2 regions of the Neorhizobium sp. LjRoot104 genome follow, and region 2 is predicted to be linked to the other one. Evidence: predicted binding sites of a transcription regulator. Region 2 holds the regulator's gene; the other holds the start of a gene.
What was found. The regulator LexA, encoded in region 2, represses DNA repair genes until DNA is damaged. The targets are predictions, from matches to a motif close to TGTTCNNNNTGTGTTCNG.
Positions count from the first base shown of each region.

Region 1: a site for LexA is predicted at 2,582-2,599, ahead of ACSQ8R_RS03950 (sel1 repeat family protein). Genes of this name have one in related genera too.

Region 1 covers NZ_CAXURS020000001.1:779,857-784,050, reverse strand. Annotated here, with positions in the region: gene ACSQ8R_RS03960 (PilZ domain-containing protein) at 202-555, shown strand; gene ACSQ8R_RS03955 (pyridoxal phosphate-dependent aminotransferase) at 825-1,934, shown strand; gene ACSQ8R_RS03950 (sel1 repeat family protein) at 2,127-2,393, opposite strand; gene ACSQ8R_RS03945 (DUF2147 domain-containing protein) at 2,918-3,253, shown strand; gene ACSQ8R_RS03940 (hypothetical protein) at 3,826-4,044, shown strand; gene ACSQ8R_RS03935 (hypothetical protein) at 4,132-4,194, shown strand, end outside.
Region 2 covers NZ_CAXURS020000001.1:1,426,358-1,430,551, reverse strand. Annotated here, with positions in the region: gene kdsA (3-deoxy-8-phosphooctulonate synthase) at 1-613, opposite strand, end outside; gene ACSQ8R_RS07335 (VOC family protein) at 618-1,490, opposite strand; gene lexA (transcriptional repressor LexA) at 1,690-2,409, shown strand; gene ACSQ8R_RS07325 (ComEC/Rec2 family competence protein) at 2,390-4,194, opposite strand, start outside.

The DNA.
Region 1 (4,194 bases), 650 kb from region 2:
ACACCGGTCCGTCAACAACGCGACATGCCCGATTACGCGCTTTGAGTTCGCAGCTGTTCCATACGCAAGGCAAAAGCCGCCTCGTCGGCGATCAAATGCCGGATTTTTCGGCGATATCCGTCGTATTTTATCATTCCGTTTCAGAATGTGTCAGCGCGGGAGGAATATAGTCACATGGCAGGAATGAAACAGGAGGGTGTCATGCCCTTGAATATGGACCAGGACACCAGAAAAGACGGCCCGCGCGACCAGGCTTTCGAGAAGTTCACGATCGATCGTCCCGGCAAGGTCATCCTCGTCGGTCATCATCTCAGCACCAAGACGAGCTTCCGGTGCCTGATCCGCAGCATCTCGCTGTACGGTGCGGAAATCGAGGTCGGCCCGACCTTGCCGATGCCCAACAACTTCTTCCTCGAAATCCTCGGCATCCACGACGATATCGGATGCACCGTGATCCGCCGCGAAGAAGAACGGGTCACGATCGGTTTCAACATGCTGATCGATGCCGAATTTCTGCATCACGTGATCCGGCTGAGCTTCGAGACGAGTCATTGACCGAAGGACGGGCCGGCGGCCGAAATCCGGCGACGTGGAGCCCCTCCGGTCGGCCGCCGTTTTCCACTCTCTATATATAGAGTGGAGAACGTGTCGAAGCCGAGAGCTTGCGATGGGTTTCGATCGAGCACCCTGAAAGGCTCGACGCGCTTTTCAAACGGGAGGCGAAAGATTTAGCGGCGATGAAGCCCAATCGGTCTCGAGCAGACTTGCATGCCGGTGAATCGATCCTATTGTGTGCCGGTTTTAGAGAACCGGAACTGAAGTCCATGCCTGCATTCTCGCGTTTTACACCGCTGATCAGCGCCCTTCCCGCCAGCGTCCCCTTTGTCGGTCCCGAGGCTATCGAACGCAATCGAGGCCTCATGGTGAAAGCCCGTATCGGCGCCAATGAAAACGGTTTCGGGCCGGCGCCCTCCGTCATCGAGGCGATCGGTGCCGCGGCGGCAGGCACCTGGAAATATGCGGATCCGGAAAATTTCGAGCTCAAACAGGCACTCGCCGCGCATCTGGGCTGTCAGGCCGACAATATTGCCGTTGGCGAAGGCATAGACAGCCTGCTCGGGCTGATCGTGCGGATGGTTATCGAGCCCGGCATGCCGGTCGTTACCTCGTTCGGCGCCTATCCGACCTTCAACTTCCATGTGGCGGGTCATGGCGGCCGGCTGGTGACGGTGCCCTATGTCGACGATCGGGAAAATCTCGACGGGCTGATGGAAGCCGTCCGCCGCGAAAACGCGCCGCTCGTCTATTTTGCCAATCCCGACAATCCGATGGGAAGCTGGTGGGATGCCGACAGCATCACCGCGTTTGCCAGGGCGCTGCCCGAAACCTGCCTGATGATTCTCGACGAGGCCTATTGCGAGACAGGACCGGCCGGCGCGACGCCGGATATCTCCGCCCTGATCGACCAGCCGAACATCATCCGCACCCGGACCTTCTCGAAGGCTTACGGCATGGCGGGCTCGCGGGTGGGTTATGCGATCTCGACACCCGGCACGGCCGAGGCCTTCGACAAGATCCGCAATCATTTCGGCATGAACCGGATCGGCGTCGCCGCGGCGCTTGCGGCGCTGAAAGACCAGGCCTACCTCGCCGACGTGATCGGGCAGATCAAGGCCTCGCGCGAGCGGATCGCCTCGATCGCTGAAGCCAACGGGCTGAAGCCGCTCGCCTCGGCGACCAATTTCGTGGCGATCGATTGCGGCCGCGACGGCGCCTATGCGCGTTCGATCGTCGATGGATTGATGGAGCAGGGTGTTTTCATCCGCATGCCGGGTGTGGCGCCGCTCAACCGCTGCATTCGCGTCAGCACGGGACCGGAGCCGGACATGGCGCTCTTCGAAGAAGCGCTGCCGCGGGTACTGAAGGCTCTCTGAAGCCAAAAGAAAGCGACCGCGCCGGCCTTGTTCCTGCCGGTCGCGGTCTCAATTTCAGGCGTCGGCCCCCGTCCAGATCCGACCGCCTCGTCTCCCGATCCCCTTTTGGGTTTATGCCTTTTGGATTGTTCTCCCGCCGGCCCTCTTGCGGGGCCGGTCAATTCATCGACCATAACGCTCCCTCAAAAGGGCTCAGTGCATGGTCATCCATTCGCGAGCGGCGCGGAGTGCCTCGGCCAGCTGCATCTTGCTCATCGTCTGGGCGAGGTCGGCGCGCAGCTCGGCGGCGCGGTCGGAACCCTTGATCGCGGCGATGTTGAGCCATTTGTGAGCGGAAACGAGATCGACGTCGCAACCACGGCCGGTCGCATACATCAGGCCCATTTCGCAGAAAGTGTCGGCGCGGGTTTCGCCACCCATGGTGGCCATTCCGGAATTGTTCATTTCAAAGCGTGCCATCGGTTTGATCCCTGTTAAAGCCTGTTGTTCGTCGTCTGCCCTGTCTTTGCCCTTTCGGGCTCCGTCCGGATCACCGTCTTCAAGCGGCTGTTTCGATCCTTCCGGCCGGCGGTTTTTTCCGCTCGTTTGATGACTTCACTATGCGGCAAACCTTCCAAAAGACGCCTAAAAAGCATGATTAATTCAACGAAAACAAAGTTCAAACGCTTCGTAAACTTGAGTTTTTGTTAAACATCGGATGCCTTGCATTTTAAGGAATTTGCGGAGATTTTTACGAAAAATTTAGAAAACGATTTAAACTGATCGCTAACCACGAATCCGGGTCGCATCGATGGTCCTGTGGAAAACCCGGCCCTCCCCGGCGCCGAAATTCCCCCCTTTCCAGCCAATCCGATATTTACCTTTACGTGCGGGTAAGATAAATTTCGGACCGAGTTCGCGCAGAGGGGTGCGAATTGGAGGAAACCGCGCCGCCCAGCGCTTCTGAAGGACTGGCGGCGAAGCGAAGGAGGAAAACAATCATGATGCGCAGACTGATGCTTGTTGCGGCGCTGACGCTTGCCGCGACCGGAACCATGGCCGCCGAGCCTATCGAAGGCAGCTGGAAGACCGCCAGCGGCGAGACCGCGGTGATCGGCAAATGCGGCACCGCCTATTGCGTGACGCTGAAGACCGGCAAACATTCGGGCAAGCAGATCGGCAAGCTCTCCGGCAAGGACGGCGAATACAGCGGCGAGATCACCGACCCGGCGGAAGACAAGACCTATAGCGGGTCCGGCTCGGTCAGCGGCAATTCGCTGAAGATGAAGGGCTGCGTTCTCGCCATCCTCTGCAAGTCGCAGACGTGGACGCGCCTCTGAGCCGATCGCCCGGATATCGTCCCATATAAGAAGTGCTGAGATGGTCGCGCCGGCAACGGCTGCGGCCATTTTTCGCTTCTATCCGTCAAGGGCTGACTGAATCTTTTGCTGCGCCGCATCAAGAAAAGGCAATCTGATCACGGAAATGGCATCGGTTTTGACCGCCAATTTGGTGGAATTTCCAATGTCACAGTTTTGTGAAAAACTTGCATACCCCTTGAACACGATTTATGCCGCAAAAAAGCCACAAAAAAGACACGATACGCGAAAACCAACACGCCAAGGGTGCATAACTCCTTTTTACTACATATCTATTTGTTTTTGCTTATTTTTTATCTTACCAAATCGTAACTTAATCGGTTTATTTGTGGCATTTCGCAAAAAATTAGCACGCTCAGCACTTTTTACGAGTATTTCTGAGGCGCCGTTTTCGCTGTCAACGTTTCGTTGACAGCAGTCGCCGAAACGAGGGCTTTCGGATCGAACCGATCGGTCCGATATCAGCATCGCAAACAAAAATTCACTCCGGTTCGACCCAAGACCGAACCGAACATAACCCAAGGATAAAGACAATGACCAAGATCACTTCCGCTATCGCCGCAGCCCTCATCGCTTCGGCCTCGTTCGCTTCCGTCGCCCTCGCTGACGGCGACTATTATGAAGGCGCCTCCAAGGCCTCCGCTACCGTCGATCATGTTCAGACCGGCAGCATTGCTCAGGATCAACAGAACCAGATCCAGGCTTCGGTCGACCGCGGCGACTACTACGAAGGCGCAAACCGCCCGAACTAATCGCAGCTCATTCAAAACACCGAAACAATCGTCCGCAGGCCAGGTCGCAAACTTAAAGCCGCGGAACACTCTGAAAGGACTACTACAATGACCAGGATCACTTCCGCTATCGCCGCTGCCCTCATCGCTTCGGCTTCCTTCGCCACCGCT
Region 2 (4,194 bases):
CATCGAAAATCACCGGGGCGCCCAGCGACGCCATGATCGGCAGCGAGCGCATGTCGGAGACGAGCGTGTTGTAGCCGAAGGAAGCACCGCGCTCGCAGAGCAGCACGTTCGGATTGCCGCTCTGTGTGAATTTGGCAAGGACGTTCTTCATGTCCCAGGGCGCCAGGAACTGGCCCTTCTTGACGTTGATGACACGGCCCGTCCTGGCGGCTGCGACAAGCAGGTCCGTCTGGCGGGAGAGGAAGGCCGGTATCTGCAGGATATCGACCGTCTCGGCGACGACTGCGCACTGCTCCTCCGTGTGAATGTCGGTCAAGACCGGAAAGCCGAATTCCTTCTTAAGGTCGGCGAAGATTTCCATGGCGGTTTCGAGCCCGATGCCGCGCTTGCCTGAAATCGACGTGCGGTTGGCCTTGTCGTAGGAGGACTTGTAGACGAGGCCGATGCCGAGCTTGCCGCAGAGTTCCTTCAGCTCGCCCGCCATCATGAAGGCGTGGTCGCGGCTCTCCATCTGGCAGGGGCCGGCGATCAGCGACAGTTTTGCGTCCTGCGCGAAAACCACCTTGCCGTCTCCTTCGCCTACGGAGACGCTGGAATTTGCGGTAACGTCCATGAACCTATTCCTCGAAGCCGAACAAAACACCCTGGCCGGGCGCCGCCGAGACGAGAACACGGCCCTCCCGGCGGACGAATGCGACGTCATTAGCAGCAAGGGTGATCTCTGTCACGGCAAGATCCGTCGTCTTGAAGATGATCACCCGGCCGCGCAGCCCCTCGCCACCCGGCATCGACGGCAGGGCGAATTCCGCTTCGAGCTGCTGATCCTGCAGGATGCGGATGCGGGCATTGGCCGCGGCAAGTTCGATCGACGCCGCCTCCGGCTTGGCCTTGGTCAGCAGCACCTGCTCCGCCAGGGGGGCGAAATCGGAGGGTGCCGATGCCGACAGGATGACCTCGCTCAGCCCCGTGACGGCGTTGGAATGGCGCTCCAGTTCGTCGCGATCGGCCGGCAGGGGATTGATCCGCTGGCACGAAAACATCAGGAAATCCGGCGCGCGGTCATCACCCGCAAAAGCCAGCCGGAAGCTCGCCTGCGTTTCGGAACCGTCGGCCAGGGTCATGCCGCGGGAAAATTCAAGCACGTCGCCTGCCGAGATGCCACGCATCTTGAAACGCGCGTGATCGGCCATCGCGTCACCCGTGGCGATGACGAGCGCGGAGAGCCCCTGCCTGTCGCGCCCCTTGCGGAAGGCCAGATCGCGGGCGGTAAAAACGTTACCGCGTTTGGCGGCAGCGCTTGCATGGCGGCGATTGGCAAGCGCCAGCGGCTCCAGATAGCTGCCATCCGAGAAGAACACGCAAGCATTGGCTGTGCCGAAAGGATGAAAAGCGTCGGGCGCAACTGTAAAACCAAGCTTCGTGAGCCGAGAACGCGCAGCGGCAAGTCCCGCCACCGGCAGCACGAGATGATCGATTGGTCTTGCGTTCACGCGAGGGCCCCCGGAATTGGAATCGCAAAGCTACTTTGGCAGCGGGCTCGCGCCGCGCAAGTGGTGTGACACGAGATATCTGGCACGCATCTATGAAGAAAAATCGTCATACTTCACATAATTTTAGGGGCTTGCGGAACACATATGGAACATATAGTGTCCGTTCTGGATTTGTTTCCGACTCTGAGGGTGCCAAAAGATGCTCACGCGCAAACAACAGGAATTGCTTCTGTTCATTCACGAACGCATGAAGGAATCCGGCGTCCCGCCGTCATTCGACGAAATGAAGGACGCTCTCGACCTCGCGTCCAAGTCCGGCATCCACCGGCTGATCACGGCCCTCGAGGAACGCGGCTTCATCCGCCGCCTACCGAACCGGGCCCGCGCGCTCGAAGTCATCAAGCTGCCGGAAGCCTATTCGCCCAGCATCCAGCCCCGCCGCGGCTTCTCGCCGAGCGTCATCGAGGGCAGCCTCGGCAAGCCGCAGCCCGTCGCGGCACCTCAGAAGCCGGCCGCCAACGACGACGTATCGAACGCCACCACCGTTCCGGTCATGGGCCGCATCGCTGCCGGCGTGCCGATCTCGGCGATCCAGAACAATACGCATGACATCGCCGTGCCGGCCGAAATGCTCGGTTCCGGCGAACATTACGCTCTCGAAGTCAAGGGCGATTCGATGATCGAGGCTGGCATTCTCGACGGAGATACCGTGATCATCCGCAACAGCAATACGGCCAATCCGGGCGATATCGTCGTGGCGCTGGTGGACGACGAGGAAGCGACGCTGAAGCGCTTCCGTCGCCGCGGCGCTTCGATCGCGCTCGAAGCCGCCAACCCCGCCTACGAAACCCGGATTTTCGGGCCGGACCGGGTGAAGATCCAGGGCAAGCTCGTCGGCCTCATCCGCCGGTATCATTGATCAGCTGCCGGAGCGGTTCCGGCAATGACCTATCGAACCCCTGGCTTCGCCAATCATAGTGGCGGTGCCGGCTCCAGGGGCGGTCCTCGCCCTCCATGGCGGCACGGACCTTCCAGCGCCGTATATCGGCCGCCTCGTTGAGGGAAATCTCCAGGGCACCCGCCTTGCGAAGCGTGGCGCCATTGATCATCAGCGCGCCGGACCGGCATTGGTCGAAGCGGGCACGCGGAGCTATGACAAGAGTGGCGGCGTCGCAGGCGGCACCGGCATAACGGCCGTCCTCGATAGCGACAACAATTCCCTTGCCCGTGCGTGCCGCGCACCAGGCTTTCTGTTGACAGGTGAAGCGGCCGGCAGGCGCTCGTTTCATTTGCGACCTTGCCGTTTCGAGTTCCGGTGGGGTCAGTTCGCGCCGCTCGTTTGTTTTCTCGCCGGGAGGCTTGTCGCCGAGCGGTTTGTCGTCGGGCGGCTTGTCCCTGGATGGCGACATTTCAGGCTTGACGGGATCGCCGAGCAAAAGAGCCCTCTTCCATTGGTCGTAGATGAAGTCGGGCGGGCGGGCGCGATTGATGGCGACCCTCTCCCCGTCTAAAAGGGCGACCGTGGTCCCGTCTTCCGAGATCAGTATATCCGGCAGGGGCATCGACCGCTCATGCCAGGAAAGCACCAGGGCGGTCACCATCAGCGGCAGGCCGATCAGTCTCAGTCTCGTCCTTAACAGCGTCAGCAGCAGAAAACCTGCGGTCGAGACGGTCAGGAACCAGGGATGCTGGCGCCCTGTGCCGACATCGCCGCCCCAGGCGGCGATGTGCTTGGCGATGGCGATCACCCATTCCAGGCCGAGGCCCATGAGCTTCATGAAGGGAGCATCGAGGCCGAACGGCATCAGCAGCATGCCGGCCAGCCCGGCGGGCATGACCACGAAGGAGATGATCGGCATGGCGGCGAGGTTCGCGGCTAGGCCGTAGGCGGCGATACGGTGGAAATGCTCGACCGAGAACATTGCTGTCGAGATGCCGCCGATCAGCGATGTCACGAAGACGCCGGCCGCAAAATTCCAGGATGCCAGCACGGGCGTCACCACAGGGTGACGGAACGGCAAAGGTTCGGGATCGCGGCCTTCCGCCCTGTGTTTCCAGAGGGCGTAGCCGGCGACCAGGGCCGCGGTGGCGGCAAACGACATCTGGAAACTCGGGCCCAGGATTTCCGAGGGCGACATGGCGATGATGACCAGGGCCGACAGCGCGACATTGCGCAGGCTGATTGATGGCCGATCGAAGAGCACCGCGACCAGCATGATCGCCATCATGATATAGGCCCGCTCCGCCGAAACGCCGAAACCGGAGATCAGGTAGTAGGCCGTCGCCATCGTCAGGGCGCCGAGTGCGGCGATCTTCTTGACCGGATAGGCCTGGGCGAAGCCTGTGAAGACGGAAAGCACGGTGCGTACGCCGACAAAAAAGATGCCGGCGGCGAGCGCCATGTTCAACCCGGAAATGGCGACGATATGGGCGAGGCCCGACAGTCGCAGCGCCTCGGTGGTGTCTTCGGAAATCGCCCGGCGTTCGTCCGTGACGATCGCCGCGGCAAAGGCGCCGGGATCTCCGGGCACGGTCTCGCGGATACGGGTTGCGATTGCGCTGCGCAGATCGAAAAGTCGGGTTTCGACGTCCGCAATCCAGCCCCGGGGTGAAGGGGCGGCAGCCTGCGTCTTCGGCGCTCCATAGAAAAATCCAACCGCGCCGATGCCGTCGAAATAGGACGAGAAGGCAAAGTCGTTGAGGC